Regions from separate parts of the Brevibacillus brevis NBRC 100599 genome, predicted to be linked through region 2. Evidence: a T-box and tRNA genes for the amino acid it is inferred to sense, from the RefSeq annotation. Region 2 holds a T-box; the other holds one or more tRNA genes.
The links. A T-box is a leader RNA that pairs with one kind of tRNA and senses whether it is charged. The one in region 2 lies ahead of ileS (isoleucine--tRNA ligase), so its partner is inferred to be a tRNA-Ile.

Region 1: it encodes a tRNA-Ile, which carries the amino acid that the T-box ahead of ileS (isoleucine--tRNA ligase) is inferred to sense. The anticodon was not compared.

The regions. Positions count from the first base shown of each region.
Region 1 is NC_012491.1:4,242,495-4,251,780, reverse strand. It holds gene BBR47_RS20095 (TetR/AcrR family transcriptional regulator) at 1-363, opposite strand, end outside; gene BBR47_RS20090 (NAD(P)-dependent oxidoreductase) at 563-1,462, shown strand; gene BBR47_RS20085 (GNAT family N-acetyltransferase) at 1,569-2,024, opposite strand; gene BBR47_RS20080 (YjcG family protein) at 2,102-2,611, opposite strand; gene BBR47_RS31345 (hypothetical protein) at 2,757-2,915, shown strand; gene BBR47_RS20075 (alpha/beta hydrolase) at 2,918-3,622, opposite strand; gene BBR47_RS20070 (phosphatidylglycerophosphatase A family protein) at 3,801-4,340, shown strand; tRNA gene BBR47_RS20065 (tRNA-Ile) at 4,757-4,833, shown strand; tRNA gene BBR47_RS20060 (tRNA-Val) at 4,859-4,934, shown strand; gene BBR47_RS20050 (ankyrin repeat domain-containing protein) at 5,426-5,884, shown strand; gene BBR47_RS20045 (HD domain-containing protein) at 5,931-6,353, shown strand; gene BBR47_RS20040 (hypothetical protein) at 6,396-6,698, shown strand; gene BBR47_RS20035 (hypothetical protein) at 6,953-7,354, shown strand; gene BBR47_RS31660 (DUF1877 family protein) at 7,763-8,044, shown strand; gene BBR47_RS20025 (hypothetical protein) at 8,336-8,671, shown strand; partial or broken gene BBR47_RS30490 (DUF4280 domain-containing protein) at 9,227-9,286, shown strand, end outside.
Region 2 is NC_012491.1:1,574,725-1,584,010, reverse strand. It holds gene ileS (isoleucine--tRNA ligase) at 1-1,744, opposite strand, end outside; T-box leader at 1,814-2,072, opposite strand; gene BBR47_RS08005 (MFS transporter) at 2,128-3,333, opposite strand; gene BBR47_RS08000 (thioredoxin family protein) at 3,366-3,929, opposite strand; gene BBR47_RS07995 (IDEAL domain-containing protein) at 3,959-4,345, opposite strand; gene BBR47_RS07990 (RrF2 family transcriptional regulator) at 4,408-4,845, opposite strand; gene BBR47_RS07985 (GNAT family N-acetyltransferase) at 5,080-5,559, opposite strand; gene BBR47_RS07980 (quinone oxidoreductase family protein) at 5,627-6,607, opposite strand; gene BBR47_RS07975 (DUF1802 family protein) at 6,640-7,227, opposite strand; gene nadR (multifunctional transcriptional regulator/nicotinamide-nucleotide adenylyltransferase/ribosylnicotinamide kinase NadR) at 7,269-8,327, opposite strand; gene pnuC (nicotinamide riboside transporter PnuC) at 8,315-9,028, opposite strand; gene BBR47_RS07960 (TIGR02452 family protein) at 9,025-9,286, opposite strand, start outside.

The DNA.
Region 1 (9,286 bases), 2.7 Mb from region 2:
GGCTACGAAACCGATCCTGCGCTGCTCGATTTCCACTAGACGTTTGGAAAGGGCAGGATGCTGTTTTGCCCAATTGTAGATAGCGGCTTCGGTTTTTCGCTCGCTACTAAAAGCGCTCGACAAAAGCTGTTCCAACGACATGCTGTCCGAGTGTGGCGCTCGAATGATCCGCTCCGTGGCATGCTCCTCCCAATAATCGATCATGGAGTCTAACAGTGCTTGACGATCGGGAAAGTGATGATAAAAGCTCCCCTTGCTGATCTTCAGTTTTCTGGCAAGAGGCTCCACACGAACAGCGTCAATGCCTGCTTCAGCCAACATATCGAGCCCCGCCCGAATCCAATCTTCACGTACGTATTGCATGGTTCACCTCAAAAGATACGGTATCGTATGTTTCTGGTTCCATGTTATTCCACTGGGTGTGAAGTGTCAAGAAGAGTTGATTTTTGTATTGACATTCACACTAGTGTAAAGCTATAGAATCGCAATCAAGAGCGGTAGACCTTGCATGTAGCGCCGGATCTTCTCGCTTGGAAAAATAAAACGAATGGAGTGTCGACCTGTGAATTCAGCATCAATTCCTGCGTCTGTAACTGTTATTGGCCTTGGCAATATGGGAGTAGCACTCGCGGATGCTTTTCTAAAAGGCGGTCATCCAACGACTGTCTGGAATCGTTCAGCAGATAAAGCCAACGGTCTGGTTGAGAAGGGAGCAGTGCTGGCGGGCAGTGTGAGAGAGGCAATCGCGGCAAGCAACTTGGTCGTTGTTTGCTTATCAACCTACAAAGTCATGCAAGAGCAGCTTGCGCCCTTAGAAAATGAATTATCAGGGCGTGTCATCGTCAACCTCACTACAGGAACACCGGAGGATGCACGCAAGACAGCCAAGTGGGTAAGCGAGCACGGTGGGCAATATCTGGATGGAGCGATCATGGCTATCCCTCAAATGATTGGACTGCCCGAAACACTCATTTTCTACGGTGGGTCGAAGGCTCTATTTGAAGCATATGAACCGACATTGAAACTGTTGGGAGGTAACGCTGCCTATCTCGGTGAAGACTATGGTGTTCCGTTGATCTATGATTTGTCGCTGCTTACCATGATGTATGGGGCTTGGTATGGCTCCATGCATGCACATGCCCTATTAAGTACGGCAAACATAACAGGAACAGAGTTTCTTCCATACGCAACCAACTGGGTAAATCACTTGATTGCCCCGCTCTTAACAGATCCGGTTGCCGCACGGGCACGTGATGAAGGAAACTTCACGACAGATGTGTCCAATTTGAATACGAACAAACTAGGACTTGAACACATCATCCATGCCAGCCAGGAACAGGGAATCACTGTTGAGTGGTTAATGCCATTGCTAACATTGGCCACACAGAAAGTAGCAGAGGGCTACGGTGCTGACTCTTTTGATCGCGTCATTGAGGCCATCCGGAAACCATTGGTGAAATAATTCTTTTCTCTGGGGCAAATGAAAAACAACCTCGTTTCGCATGCTGATCATAACGAAAACGAGGTTGTTTTTCTGAAAGAGGGAATGGAGCTGCACGCAGTTTCCCTTATGCGCGAATGGATTTGACCATCGCAATATGCTCGATACCTGCATCGTCAAATAAGTCACCAAAAGGTTCATAGCCGAGCTTTTCATAAAACCGTTGGGCTTGCGTCTGTGCATTCAGCTTCAGGCTGTCATACCCGTGTTGTTTGGACAGCTCTTCCATCTCAAGCATGATTTGGCGGCCCAGCCCGGTACCGCGTTCTGTTTTGGCAACCGCCACCCGTTCGATTTTTCCCACTCCAGGTGCGTAGGTGCGGATACGGCTAGCGCCCACTGGCTTTCCATCGCGGTAGGCCACAAAATGAATCGTCCCGCCATCAAGGGTGTCATGCTCATCGATTTCCAATTCTTCTGGTACTTCCTGTTCCTCGATGAAAACGATTCGGCGTACCGACAGGGCATCCGCCAATTCTTGTTCCGTGGTGACTCTTTGGATCTGGTAGGTTTGAAGGTTCATCGTATTCGTCCTTTTTTAGAAAATATCCCTCCCTACGATGGAGACGCAGGGAGGGTTGGTGGTTGAGGATAGGGTGTTTATTTTTTGAGAAGGAAAGTCTGGTAAACGCTCCAGATGCCATCTTCGAGCTGATAAACCAAGTGGAAGCGATCAATTTCGCTGTTTAGGTCAATTTTTGCCATGCTTAGTTGACCGGTTACATCACGCAGCTCATCGTCGGACAGGTCACGCCCGATGGTCAGATGCGGTACGTATGCGTAGGTTTCTTTTTCATTCACACACTGATTGGCAATCTTTTGATGCAGTTCGTTAAATGGTTCTTTGTTTTGCACAGCCAAATAGATCACATTGGTGGTAGGGTGGAAAGAAGATACCCGATGGAAATGAGCCGAAAAACTGTCAGTAGAGGAGGCAACCTGCTCCAGATGGCTCACCAGCTCAGGCAGCTTCGCTTCGTCCAGCTCAAAGGCTTCCTTCAAACGGATATACGGAGGAACCAAAGCATAGCCCGGGTCATAACGTTTCCGGTAAGAGTTGGCTACTTCTTGCACTTTGCTAGATGGGAATATTACGATACTGTACATCATCAGAACCACTCCTCCTTACTATCTATCATGCTCTACAAGATATTATTTTAACAGAAAATTCTTCATTTGTGTAATGTTAAGCGTGGGTCCGTATATTCCTTGCGCCAAAGGAAAGACTGTGTAGTGCAAGGAGGTGCCGCATGGCATGCATACGGCTATGATGATCACATTCATTTTTCTCGTCCTGCTTCTACTGTCTGTGCTGACCTTCACGATCTTGACTGCGATCCGAAAAGGAGAATTCGAAGAGGCTCTCGTATCGACGATCAAGGATGAAGGTCCACAAGAAGAACAGCCACGGTAAGTTTACCCGTAAAGCGTCTTTAGCATACGCGGTAGATTGCGCTGCCAGTGGCCCCACGTATGGTCACCCTCAAACGTTTCATAAATGAGGGTGGCTTTTTTCGTGCCCAAAATCTCGCGCAATTCCTCATTGGCCGCAAGAAGATTCAATGTGCCACGCCCCGTGCTTACTGCCGTTTCCTCCGTCCCAATTTCCAAATAAATGGTTTGTGGCACGGAAAAGTCAGCGTCCGCTACCAGACGATTTAGCTTTGCGTCCATGGCAATCGACTGGCAGGCAACTTGTCCAAACGTATGTGGATAGTTAAGCGCAGTGAATAGAGAGACAACCCCGCCCAAAGATTCGCCAAGAAGTGTTCGTGCGTTTCCCAAAGGATGTGTGGAGTAATGCGTATCGACATAGCTCACTACCTCTTCGGCGAGGAAGCGTCGGTAGGCCATGTGCTCCTTACCATCCGGATGATAACGGTCGTTCCGTCTGCTTTTCTCGACAGGGAGAAAGACAGCGATGATATCAGGCAATTCTTTGTCCCCATTTAATTGATCAAGCAAAGAAGCCATTCTACCCATCGCCAAGTAATCTTCCCCGTCCTGTACGTAGAGGACTGGATACGAGTAGAGTGGCGAGTAGCGTTGGGGTGTGTAGACAATCAGCTTTTCCGGCGTCCCCAAATGCCGGCTTTCCAAGATGATTTCCTCAAGGGCCACTGCGTTGTCCTCCTTATTGGGATATTCCTGTTCATTATTATACAGGAGCGAGCGGGCATGCCCAATAGTTTGGGTGTAGAGTTCGGCATTGGGCGAAAGATTGTCGCAATTTGGCTCGTGTGTGATACTATGGTAGGAAAACGACTTCACTCGATTTGTGGAAGGGGTTGTCTCTTATATGAAGAAGCAAGTACACAGCATCGAAGTCAGAAACGCTGCTCTCGCACGTTTGGCAGAACGCGGAGTGACGTTGGATGATATCGCAGAGATCGTCTATCTCATGCAGTCGCCGTACCATCCAGATCTCACAATGGCGCAGTGCATCGAGAGCGTGAAAGCGGTCTTGGAAAAAAGGGAAATGCAGCACGCCATCCTGGTTGGCGTTGAGTTGGATACGTTAGCAGAGAAAGGCCTCTTGTCCGAGCCGCTCCAATCCATCATTGCGTCAGATGAAGGACTATTCGGATGCGACGAAACATTGGCGCTAGGCTCCGTATTTGGATATGGAAGTATCGCGGTGACCACCTTTGGGCATTTGGATAAGCACAAGGTCGGGGTGATTAAAAGGCTTGATACCAAGTCGGGAGAGGGACGTGTTCACACGTTTTTGGACGACCTCGTGGCGAGTGTGGCGGCCAATGCGTCTAGCCGCATGGCCCATCGGATGAGAGATGAGCAGGAGGCCGAGTTGGCACAAAATGAGGCGTCGAAGCAATAGAAAGCCGAGCTGCGTGTCGAGGAGAAAGCGAAAGGGACGGAGCAGGCGAGGTAGGTTAGGGTTGGGATGAGGGTGTTTGATTCAATCGTTACCTAATTATCTTGTTTGTTGTTGTTAGCTTTATTGGATCTTTTTTGTCTGACAGAGTCAATTCTCCACTGGTGTAGCTCATATGCTTGATGCAGCCATGTAAGAAGTGATGCCATCAGGTAGGTGATCTCCCTGTTTTGTAGGGGGATGTGGGCAGCAGCGGTGGGGAATGGCTTTTTACAAGGGAAAACAAGCCTGATTTCACTGGGTTTCTTAGTGTTCTTTTGGTACGAGTGAAAATTTTTACAAGAAATTATTCATTTCCTCTTGAAATCCATTTTACGATGCTGTATAGTAATAAATGTGATCGACGTCCGATACGATTCGGGCCCTTAGCTCAGTTGGTCAGAGCGGTCGGCTCATAACCGATTGGTCGTAGGTTCGAGTCCTACAGGGCCCACCATTAAACGATCACACACATATTCCATGATCCGGTAGCTCAGTTGGGAGAGCACCATCTTGACAGGGTGGGGGTCGCTGGTTCGAACCCAGTCCGGATCACCATAGAATAACTGCTGAAACCCTTGGTAATCAAGGGTTTTTCTTATTTTACTTCCCTTTAATTTTCTTCGTTGCTACCTATACTGGGGACGGATTGGGGACGGAATACTTACATCGGGGGAATATGGGGGTCATACAGTCTCGCGACTACTATGATTCTGTTTTGGCAGTAAAATGTTATCGAACTGTTTTGCTGCGGAATGGTCAGCAGACTTAAGAGGGTTGTTGATGATTCCAATGTAATGGATTGGAACAATAATTATTATGGCAGATACTATTCCTATATGGATGATCAAGAGGATGCATTTAAACAAGCAAAGCCATTCTTGATTTTGGCTGAAAGTAAAGTGCAATCCTCTGACTATAAAAAAGTGTACAATGGAAATTGGTATAAATAATTGTTTGAATCTGAAACCTGTTGCTACTATGTAACAGGTTTTCTAAATATCTAGTCGAATAGGTTATTATGAAAAAATAGCATCGAGGTGCCAGTTATGAAAAAACGCTATATATTCTTAAGTGTATTTCTGTTTATATTTGGAGTTTTTTTCTATAAGTTAACTGGTGGTATCGCTAAAGATGTACCTAATTTTAACAGCGTTTATGATGAGTCTTTTAATCCTCAGGAGTTTATTAAGTCAGCAAGAAGCGGCGATCTGAACAAAGTGAAGTTCCACATTGAGAAAAATATCGATCCCAATGTAACTAATAGTGACGGAAGGACTGCCCTCTTAGGTGCTGTTATTGAAAAACAATATGAAGTCGTAGATTACTTACTTCTTAATAAGGCTGACCCGAACAAGAAAGATAACTACGAACAATCACCACTCAAAACAGCAATGGAAATAAAGGATAAAAAACTGATTGAGCTGCTCCAACGTAATGGGGCTAAGAATGAACAGGTAGGCGTTAGGCGAGGACTATTGCTTACTGAACCAAGTAAGGATATTTGAGATGATTCCTTTTAAATTGGGGAATTCATGAGGAAGGGGAATGCAAATGAGTACATTAGAAAAAGCAATTGTGATTGCAACACAAGCTCATGCTGGACAAGTCGATAAGGGTGGCAACCCATATATACTCCACCCTTTGCGAATCATGTTAAAGATGTCGACTGTAGAAACTATGATATCAGCTGTTTTACACGATGTGCTTGAGGATACAGATGTTACAGTGGGAGAGCTTCGAAACGAAGGGTTCTCTGAGGAAATCATTGCGGCAGTTATTGCTTTGACTAGAAATGATGACGAAACATATATGGAATTCGTCGGAAGAACAAAGCAAAATCCAATCGCAAGGTTAGTGAAGTTGGGTGACTTAGAGGACAATAGTGATTTGTCAAGGATTCCAGAGCCAACTGAGAAAGACCATGAGCGACTGCTACGCTATAAGAGAGCCATTAAAGAACTGCTTTCAATATAGAACGCGAGCGGGAAATGATTAAAAGTGTTTTGGGAGGCTGTAATGCAGTTTGAAGGCATAGACTGGACAGAACTATCGATTTATTTTGAAGTTGTTGAACAAAATTATGATGGTGGTCAGGATGAGAAAGTATTAATTTTGACTAAGGATTTTCTCCGGTCTACGTTAATGTCAGATCGAGAACCAGAAGTTGCTAATGGAATAAGGCAATTTTTAGCGAAATTATATAAGAACTCGATAGAACATAAGCACAATGCTCCGATTTGGAAAGGACTGCTTGAAGTAAATGATGATTTTACCTTAATTAAATACACTATACTTCTATTAGAACATATGTGGTATTAAGGAAGTCATATGAAATCTTAATTTGTATGTACTTGCCTTGCTAAATCTGTTGATGATGGATGGTTCATATATGAATGTAAGAAGGCTGCCGAATGCAGTCTTTTCTTTTTATAAACCGAATCCCAGTTTGTTTTATTTCGTACTAAGAAACTGTAATGAACGAAATTATTTACAATATATGGTAATTAATGTATATTGAAATTGCCCAAATCGAAAATGATTTCGGGCACAAAGAAAAAGTGGGAGTGGTAAGAATGAAGAAGTTAATCACTGGTATTGCAGCATTGGCAATTATGACTTCAGCAGTTCCTGCATTTGCAAAAGAAGCACAGCAAGCTCCAACGACCACAGTCTCTACAAAAATTTCTGCATCTAACAAAGCTCTGGCATCCTATGTGAGAATGTATGTAGATTGGAATGATGTTCCCAACGCAGAAACTTACGAAGTATCTGTTACAAATCTTACTGATAGTTACGTGTATGAAAGAAATAGACGTGCAACTAGTGATTTTACCACTGGGGATCTTTATGTAGGAAAGAATTTCATTATTTCCGTTGTTGCGTATGATAAAAACAGCAATACCATAGCTTCAGGAAATACAGGCGTATTTCAAGCAAAAGAGAACGTGACCTCCACATATATTTGGATTAGATAGGATAGCAGATTCAAGGAGAATCAACAGACTGTTGCCCCATGACAGTCTGTTGATCTTATATTAAATAAAAAAATACAAACACTGATTCGAAAGGTAATGATTGGGATAAAATATAAGATTCGGAGAAATACACATGAAAAATCAAATGTGCATATGTAGACAAAAAATGTAATTTCATTTTATTAACATGGATACAGACGATGATTAATACCATGGCGATGGGATACTTTACTTAACATTAAAGAGATGGCTGCAAAAACGTATGCTGTGATTGTGGACTATGTAGAATCTAGCGGGGACATTTGCTATAAAAGAAAAGAAATGTAAGTGTGGGACAGATTGCATTATTTGCTAACAGGGACCTCAACCTCACAGCCGATTGAGGACCACCACCCATAAAGTGAGGCTATTGTCGGAGGCCACGTCCTGGATACTGAAGAATTCGTAAGCGTCATTGGCTCTGATGAGCTTCTTCGCATTTTAGAAGCTCTTCATTCTATGGATAGGACCGTCTTGCAGCAACAATACAAGCCAGCGGATTTTAGAGCGAAACAGATTTATCCAGATATTTGGGTGGACGATGAAGCTGAGGAACGTTTCGCAGAACTTATAACGGAACTCAACCAGTTTACTCATTTTCATGAACAAAGCCTTGCCAAGGGGCATGACATATTGATCAGCATTTATTAAAACCGCTTCTCTTTCATCGGTGCAGGGCTCCAGAAAAGCTATTGTTTCACTCATGTTCCTTGTTAATGCCTTGTAAAATCATTCGAGTCATCCCGAAAACGTAGATCGGTGTAATGAGACGCTTTTCCCGGTGTATAGTAATAGCATAGAAAGTTAATCACCAGCCGTCTACGGACGGTATTTTTGCATTTTCAGAAAGGCCTACCGAATAGTCGGAATTGAAAATATATAACGTATGGATTATAATCTTACGCAATTTACAATAAATCCCATACAGGAAGGTATTAGTTAATGAACCGATTCACAACTGTATTACATGCAGCTCTCATAACTTCTGTACTATTTAGCTCGCAGGGAGTTAGCTTGGCACAGGAAAAGAATGGTGAAGCTATGGTAGAACAGCAGGAGATCGAACTCATCGAAATCGGCATGGCTCAAGTGATTTACTTGGAAACGTACCCGGGCTACTCGTATGCATTAAAGGAGGGAAAGCATGTCTGGCTCGATTATGATAAAGGCACCTTTGAGTATAAATTGGTGGCAGGATTGTCTAGGGGAACGGATTATCTGTATCAATATGACCAGTACGGAGTTTATCTCAAAACCATCAAAGTAATTGTCAAATAAGCAGAGTGTGTCCATCAAAAGCTTTAACCGAAAGCTTTTGTCAGGTGAAGAGAAAATAGGCCGATCACGGTCTATTTATTATTTTGTTGCTTGAGACGAAAGGAACTGGGATGTTTTCGAGTATCTACTTATAAAAACATTTGTAAAACCTTTGAGAAACAAGGTTTTTTTATGCCCTCAACCATCCTTCCTGATTACATAACCCCAAGAGGTTGCCGCTTGATTCTTTTTCACCTTGATTCAATAAAAGCATTCAGCTTTCTCGAAGTTGTCGGAAGCTTCTTTTTGCATTTTTGGCACCACATGGCCATATTCGTTTATTTAAATCCATGTTGCAGGTATATCGAGCAGGGCAGACTCAAAACCGAATAAGGTGTTTTTTTTGTACATAAAGGTGTATTTGTAACTTTATACCTATCGCTCGTAACCATTCTACATCCGATACCTCAAAATGTGGGTATTATTTCCTTTTTACATATAGATTGGATATCTAGCATATCGATCACCATGAGTCTTCCATCTGTATTGAATCCTTTACAGAGAGGAGGAGACTGAATGCCCAATATTGAAGGTATCAACATCCAACAATCAAGTGCGGAACGCAAGAGCTACGTG
Region 2 (9,286 bases):
AAACGTGACCGGTAGAGATGACCGCCTTGTAGGGTGCTTTTCCGTTATACAGGGTAGAGACTGCCAACAAGCTGAAGAACCAGCCCCGCGTCTGATCGATTCCTTCCGAAATGATGTCGGCTGGGTACTGCTCCTCGAACACCTTTTCGTCTCCGAATGGATGATGGTATTGAGCAAACGGCATCGAACCACTGTCGAACCACACATCGATGACCTCAGGAGTCCGCTCCATCGTACCGCCGCAAGAGCAGCGCAGCTTCACCTCATCCACAAACGGCTTATGCAGCTCCAGCTTCTCGTCGATTGGTGCCACAGATTTCTCACGCAACTCTTTTACACTGCCTGGCGCATATTCGCTGCCACAATCCTGACAAAGCCATAAATTGAGCGGCGTTCCCCAATACCGGTTGCGGCTAATATTCCAGTCTACAAGCTCTTCGAGGAATTTCCCGAAGCGCCCTTCGCGCAAGTGGCCCGGATACCAGTCGATCTTGCTATTGTTTTCGATCAGCTGATCCTTGATCGCTGTCGTTTTGATGAACCAGCTCTCCATCGCATAGTAGAGCAGTGGCGATTTGCAGCGCCAGCAGAACGGATAGCTATGCTCGTAGCGTTCCTTGGAAAACAGCAGACCGCGATGTGACAAGTCTTTAACGATATCGACGTCGCAATCCTTCACGAACCGACCTGCGAAATCTGAGATTTGATCCGTATAACGACCAGCCAAATTCACGACGTTCACGAAATCAAGTCCATGCTGACGGGTCGTGCGATAGTCATCCTCCCCATGCGCTGGCGCAGTATGCACGATACCCGTTCCGCTCGTATCACTGACATAGTCCGCATCGACGACGATATGCCCATGGTTTACCTTGATATAGCCAAAAGGCGGCTCATACGGGGTACCGACCAATTCTGCGCCTTTGTGCGTGGTCAAAACCTCGTAGTCTTCCTTGAAGACTTTCTCCGCGAGATTTTTTGCTACGACGTACACTTCATCCTTGTGCTTCACCCGCACGTAATCGAGCTCTTTGTTTACAGCCAAAGCCACGTTGGCTGGAAGTGTCCATGGCGTTGTCGTCCACGCGAGGAAGTAGTCATCGCTTGTCTTGCTTTTGAATTTGACCGTTGCACTCAAGTCCTTCACGTCTTCATAGCCTTGCGCCACTTCATGGGAGCTGAGCGTCGTCTGGCAATCCGGGCAATACGGACTGACACGATGCCCTTTGTACAGCAGTTCTTTTTTATGAATGTCAGAAAGAATGTGCCAGACGCTTTCGATGTAATCGTTGGTCAGCGTCACATATGGATGCTCCATATCCGTCCAATAGGCGATGCCTTCCGTCAGCTCACGCCATTGCTTTTCGTACTCGAATACGCTGTTTTTGCACTCCTCGACAAACTTGGCCACCCCGTAGTTTTCGATCTCCTGCTTGCCGGAAATGCCAAGTCGCTTTTCCACCCCAAGCTCTACCGGAAGACCATGTGTATCCCAGCCTGCTTTGCGGACGACACGGTAGCCGGACATCGTTTTGTAGCGCCCGATAAAATCCTTGATGACCCGTCCGAGCACGTGACCGATATGCGGCTGTCCGTTGGCGGTCGGAGGACCTTCATAAAAGACGAAGTTTGGCATTCCCAGCCGATTGTCCATTGACTTGCGGAATGTATCGTTTTTCCTCCACTGTTCCAAAACACGTAACTCTCGTGCCCTTGCTTTTTCTTTTACGTCTACTTTCCTCATCATGTACACTCCCTCTTCTGTAGTTTGCGTAGAAGTGTAGGTTCATAGAACGCAAAAAAATCCCGCCCCCTAAGGGACGAGATTTGATCTCGCGATACCACCCTTGTTCCGAAATCTTCATGCAAGCATGTCATTTCGGCACCTCTACTACGTACCATCATACGCGTCCCTTGTAACGGTGGGATTCCGGGTCAGCTTACTCCAAATGCTTCAGCTTTCCTTCTCGGAGAGGATTTTCGGCTAAGTCTTGAACGTTGGCTTTCAGCACTAGGGCCAACTCTCTGGGGAACAAGGGGATTAGCTTACTCTTTCTCGTCAATGAATTTGTTGGTGTTATTTTTATTACTTTACTTTTTACACGGTTTTCTAAAAACTGTCAAGGGTTAGGCCACGACGCGCTTCACGCTGCGACGGCTTTCCACCTGCGACAAGAACAAGCTAAGAACCAGGATAATCGCGCCGAACAAATACGGTGCGTTCAAATGCACCCCGTACAACGTACCTGCCACTGCTGGGCCAAAAATATTCCCCAGACTCATATACGCATTGTTCATCCCCGCTACGAAGCCCTGTTCATCCCCCGCACGCTTGGAGATCAGCGTGTTGATTGCTGGACGCATAATCGACGTCAGGGTAAAGAAGAGAACCGTCATAATCAGCATATACCAGAAGTTACCCGACAATAACATCATCACCATCGAAACAGCAGACAAGAAGAACGTCACGTTAATGAGTTTTTTCTCGCCAAAACGAGTAATGAGCTTGCCGATCAGCGCTGCCTGCACAATCGTACCGGCAAGTGCTCCCACTGTGATAATGATGGAAATATCACGTGGAGTATAAGCGAACTTTGCATCGACGAACAGCGGGAAGATAACTTCGAAGTTCGCCAAGCCAAACGTCATCGTAAAGACCAGTACCAGCATGATGAAGTACGACGATTGGAACGACTTGCCGAGTTGTAAGAAGATGTTTTCCTGTTTGTCTTTGGCGTTTCGTGACGCGAGCTGCTTCTCTTTCGGAAGAGATTCTGACAAGAAGAAGATGGAACCGAGTGTAGCTACCGCACCAACTGCCGCGGAAATGTAGAACGGCATGCGCAAGCCAAGCTCTGCCAAAAATCCGCCAATACCAGGTCCGATAACAAATCCGAGAGACATGGCGGCTCCGAGCATCCCCAGTCCTTTTCCACGTTTATCCTCGGTCGTAATGTCCGCTACATATGCCAGCATCGACGGAATCATCGCTGCTGCCCCGATCCCGCCGATCAGACGAGAAAGGTAGAGCACCCATGTCTGTTCAGCCAAGGCAAAAACCAGGTTGGAGATCGTAAACAGGACGAGTCCCATTACAATCATGATTTTACGACCGTACTTATCTGACCATTCCCCCGCAATCGGAGAAAAAAGAAATTGAGTCACACCAAAAGCCGCCACCAGGTATCCAGCCGTCTCCCCACCCGCGCCGAACTCTTTAAGAAACTCGGGCAAAATCGGAATAATCAAGCCAATTCCCAGCATGGCGATAAACATGTTAATCATCAGGAAGAGAATCGGTCGCTCACTATTCTCTTGTGCATTCATATTCATTTATCCAGTCCTATCCTTGTAGATTTTTCTCTTTAGCCTTGCAGCTTCGCTTTCACACTCTCAATCACCGTACGCCAAATGGCAGGGTCTGTTGAAATCTGTTGCTTAAAGTTGCGGTACAGCTCCTTTTGCTTTTCCTCAAAATCAGGAGCGTCAGCAGCCGGCAATCCAGCACGGGCAGTCGTAATCATTTCCTGAACTTCTTGAGAACGAGGTCCCCAAACTCTTGCCTCGTAGCCATCCTGGTCGAGGAAAATAAAGATCGGAATCGCACGTGCTGTGCCATTGGTCAAGTACTGATCCATCAGCTCGAGATTTTCGTCACGGATGAGAAAGCGCAATTCGATGTTGCTTTCCTCGGCAATTCGCTGAATGACAGGAACACATAAGGAAGCATCCCCACACCAGTCTGCGGTCAGGACGACCCCTTTCCAATTGCGTTGGGAGAGATCCTTCCAGACAGCCATATCCTCGTCAGTAAATGTGAGCTGATCGTACACACGGGACAGCTCTTCTTTATTGACGTTCATGCTTTCTTTGTACGCCGTAAAGCTCATTCCTTTTTCAAACCAACTGTTATGATTCACGACAGACATACTCCGTACTCCTCCTGTATAGTGAAAAATTATTGCTCCCAAATAGCAGAAGTTCCCAAGCGATTGCGAATGGAAGAGCTTCTTGTTTTGCGGGCTTCTTTCCCTGACTGTTTCATGGTGCTTGCCTTGGCAGTCAGGTCCATAAACCACTCTCTGTCTTTGGTTACGAGTGCGAGGTCGATCAAATCATGCATATGCTCTTCATCATCAAAAGAGCCTACTGGAATGCGATCCATCCACTGTCTCGGAATCACCACCAGCTTGCCGATCGTCTCTTCGTTGTCGCATTGAACCACATATACTTTCGCGGTACCTCGCAATGAATCATCTGTTTCGACGAAGCCTTGAATTAACTCGCCGAATTTGGTTTTACCTAATACCCATTCTCCGACTTCCAATAACTCATCTCGATTCATTCTGGTGCACCTCCTAATTGTAACGGAAATCATTACAGTTTCCATGTTAAAAATTTGTAAGGTTACTGTTGCGAACTCTCCTGACATCCATGACGGACTTTATCTAATACGGTTTGGATCGTGATTTGTTCCAAATATTTTGTAAAGTACATCTCTGCTTCGGTAAAAATCTGATCCATAACTCCGTGCATATTCGCAGAAACCTGACACGCTTCTTGCGGATCTCCCGAACACCAGTGCGGCTTCAGCGTACCATTCGAGATCGAACGATATATCTCGGCCAAGGTGACCTCATTCGGGTCGCACGCGAGGATATAACCGCCGCCAATTCCCTCTTTGGTCTTCACAAATTCGTTCTTACGCAGAATGCTCATGATTTTGCGAATTCTGGCTGGATTCGTACATACATTTTTTGCGATGAGCTCACTGCTTGCCATATGCTCCGGGATATGAGCCAACAAAGCCAAGCTGTGAACAGCAATGGTAAATTCACTATTCACGTCACAGACGGCCTCCTTGCGAAGAGTACTGTAATATTAATTCGTACAGTTACGAATGTCAACAATTGTGTGGGGGCAAACTTTTTTTAAAACTGGAGGTTTTCAATCTGCGGTGGTTGGGGGAAGCGAAGGCACATGTTTTCCAGTCGCCTTTTTCCTCACTGCGTTCGGGCGGTCTCCTTCCAAACATGTACCTTCGCTTTTCGGACAACAGTTGGTTCTGCGAGGCTATTTTCAAAAAAGCTTTTTAATAAAAAGGATTTCATCGCGGATTGGGATGCCATTGTCTGCGATAAGGGGGATTTCTGGTTTGATTTGCCGGGCCTTGTCCACAGCATGGATGTACAGCTCGTGAAACTGATAGCCTCTTTTTTGGTAAAAGCCCATGGCGTGCAGGTTATCGTTGGTGGTGATGAGCTTCATCCGGTGGCAGCCTTTTTCTTTGGCGGTCTGCTCTACTTGATTGAGAAGGGCGGTCCCGATTCCTTTGTTTTCGATCAAACTGTCCAAGGAAATAATTTCACATTCCTGATCTTCGAGCACATAAGAAATAAATCCGTTGATTGCACCCTCTTCCCCCATTACTGCGTAGCCGTCCAGCGCATCGCATTGGAAAACGCCACTGGAGATGACCATTTGCGGACTTCCCCAATGTTTGATAAAAAATTCAGTGATGACGTTTTTGTCCAGTTCACTTGTTGAAATCATCTGCATAGCATTCACCTCTCCAAAATGATAGAAAATAAGCCCTCGCTTTTGAGTCAGCAAGGGCTCCACATCGTTACGAACGCACATCCAGCAGTACTTTTCCCGTACTCGCCCTACTCTCTACCAACGCATGGGCACTTGCTGCTTCTTCCAATGCAAAATGCTTGCCGATCTTGATATCCAGCTGTCCATTCGCCAAATAGTCCAAAACTTGCTTGGCAGTATCCTGTAACAAGTGTGGACGCAGCTTGCGTGTCGTACCAAAGCTGAAGCCTAATACAGAGCGGCAGCTTGCGTGCAAATCGATTGTCTTGATCTGACCGATTTCACCGCTGGCATTGCCAAAATGGACGAGTCGGCCGTACCAAGCGAGGCACTCGAGACTACGCTCGCTCACCGTTCCAGAAATCGAGTCCAAAATCACATCGGCTCCCGCACCATCCGTCAGCGCGCGTACACTCTCCACAAAATCTTCGCGATCATTGCAAATCACATGGTCGGCACCAGCTGACAAGGCAATTTCCGCCTTTGCTTCATTACCGACTGTTCCGATGACACGACCTGCTCCGAGTAGCTTGGCTAATTGAATCGCCGTCGTCCCAATTCCGCCTGCCGCAGCGTGAATCAGTACAGTTTCCCCTTTGGCAATGCGGGCAACCTTCGCCAGTAGCTGGTACGAAGTAAATGACACGACTGGGCAAGCGGCTGCTGTTTCCGTGCTGATTTGATCTGGCAGTGCAAAAGTCAAACACTCTTCCGCCACGATATACTCGGCGTATGATCCGTTGGCCGGAAACGCAATGACTCGTTGTCCCACCTTCAGGCTTTGCACCTCTGCCCCTACCTGTTCGATCACGCCAGTCGCATCGAGTCCCGGGATAAACGGCAGCTTGGCAGCTCCCTTTTTTCCATACCTGGATTTGATATCGGCAAAATTGACACTGGTCATCTCGACGCGGATCAGGACTTGTGTAGATGACATGGTCGGCATCTCGACTTCCGCATATTTCATCGTCTCTGGCCCGCCTAATTCCGTTACCAGGATCGCTTTCATGAGAACCCTCCAGACAAGAGTAAAATGGAATGTTAGTTTTGCAGAATCGTCATGATCGCAGCTTTTTTCCCTGCGAACTCCTCGTCGGAAAGCACAGGCGTAAACGTAGCTCGCGGAATCTCCACCAATAGATCATGCCAGGATTTGCAGCCCTGATAAGCAGCGTCAATCGGAATTTCTACCGGTTGCTCTAATCGATACATCCGCACGAACAAAATGTGCAGCGGCTGTTTTTTCTTCCAATGCAAGCGCACATCTGCGAAATTTTCCGTCCAGATGTGGAAGGGCGATAGCGCGCGCAGCTTGGCTTCGTCCATCAGCTCTACATCGTCGGTTACTTCGGCAAAATATTCGATCGTCACGGTCTTCTTGTCCATTGTCCAGCCTTCGAGGGTCGCATCTAACAGATGTTGGTAGTCTGCCTTTACCATGTCGCGCTTCTGGTGCTCATAGGTCGGATACAAATAAAATTGATTGTTTTCCAAGCGGAATTCTCGTGTTTCTTCGTATAACCCACCCTTGCGGATCGTGATGATCTGCTCACCTTCTCCAAGCGCTTTGACGGCGACTGCCCATTCCTTCAAGCTAAGGGGGGATAGCGGCTGTACGATCGACTGCATGCAGCACGGCTCCCTTCTACTGTCAGAATCGTTTGATGACTTTAGTCTAGCCCAATTTCAGCTCGTTGAGAAGTCGCCTTCAACAGTTGATCGACATGCTGCATAGCTCCTTGCAGTCTCTCCGCATAATTTCCTCGCAATGTCACGTACGTAATTCCCCGATCATCCAGCATCTTACGCAGCTTTTCGTGATTGTGCAGGCGCACTTGCTCGTCTCCGTGCACACGCAGTCCATCATCTACCCATGCGACATCTGGCTCCATCAATAGCCACAAATCATACGCCTGCTCTTTGGCAATCTGGTCAAGAACAGGGAAGGTTTGCCCGGTGTACAGTTCAGAGTAAAACTGGGTGACAATCGCTTCGGTATCGATAAACAAGAGCTTGTTGGCTTGCTGGAGCGCTTTGTATTCTTCCATTTTGTGACCATACGCGATGTGCGGGAAATACTCCGGTGTCAAAATCGTATCGCAGCCCCCAACCTCTTCGCAGATTGTGCGACCGTACTCCTCGACAAACATAGTGTTGTAGATTTTCGCAAGATAACGGGTCAAGGTCGATTTTCCACAGCTCTCTGTTCCTACCATGACTACCTTTTTGACGAAATAGGGCTGAACAATAGCCGGGATGTGCTGCCAATGAGCGAAGACCCCTTCGTTGCGAATCTGGGTAGCGGAGATCGGTACTTGGCTGCGCGATTCATCGAGAATGATGTGCGCTGCCTCCGGGTATAAACGGCGAAAAATCGGATCATAGGCGGACTCTGAGCTGAAAACCAGATCGATTTTTTTCCCGATCTCGCGCTTGATGTCCGCTGCTCCCGCCTCCCAATCGTAGCTCTCGTCGCTATCCGCAAGATCCTCAACTGCAAGCACACGGACATTTTCCATGTCCTTAACCAGCGTGGACAGCCATCTCAACCGTACTTCATAGGGAATGGACCTGATTCCTGCCTCCTCACACAGCTTTCGGTCGCGCGTAGGGCTGTGCGAGAGAACGACGTATAGCTCGTCGCAGCGGCAGGCCGCCTGTGTAATCGCGTATACATGTCCTTGATGAAGTGGCAAAAATTTGCCGCCAATGAAGCCTACGCTCCCCATGTTTGCTCCTCCCTTTGCTTGCGATACTGTTTTACCCAGTTCATCAAGCCGTAGACGGCATTCACTAAATAAGCGGACCACATGACCAGCATCGAAATATCGCTTCCGTCCTTCAAAAACGCTGCCAGCCACATGTAGATCGTGAACAAATCAATAATGATCCAGACCACCCACTGCTCGACCAAGCGCTTCACCATGAAAAGCATCGCGATGACGGAGAGAACAGCCGTCAAGGAATCAACAAAAGGCAAGGCCCCGCCCATTTGCTTCAATACAAACCCGTAGGCAATGGTTGCGATGATGCTCAAGATCGTCCACCAGATGCGTGCTCGGTTGGACAAAATCGCAATCTTGACGTCATTTTGTTTGACTTCGGACACGCGGTTTTTGCGCCACAGGTAGAGTCCTATGAATTGCATCGGCAAAAAATAGAGAAGATTCAGCATGACTTCCCCATAGTACTTTTGCCCATAGGCGACGAACGCGTACAAAACCACATTGATGATACCCGGGTAATAACTCCACGTCTTTCCTTTGGCGACGAGCACGACACTCAGCATCCCTGTTAAGGAGGCGATCAAGCCGATGAATGTATCATCCAGCGCGAAATACAAGTAGAGGGTAACGAGTGTAAACGAGATGAGCCAAATTTTTTCAAACCAATTCCAGTCTGCTAAAAAGCCGGTGCTTTTCGCATTCATGCGAATCTCTCCTTGAACGCTCGCAGGTTTTCCTGGCGCGCAGAATTGTCGTAGACGGCAAAAACAATGTGTTCAAAAAGCTGTGCATACTGTTCCTCGATCAAAACAGTCGCAAAGTAATCTGCTACGTCCTCCGCTTTGTTGCGGAATACTCCGCAGCCGTACGCCCCCAAAATGATCGTCCGATGGTTGTGAATGGCTGCTGCCCGCAAAATTTTCCGGATGCGCTCCATCATGACAGGACCAATCTTTGCGATA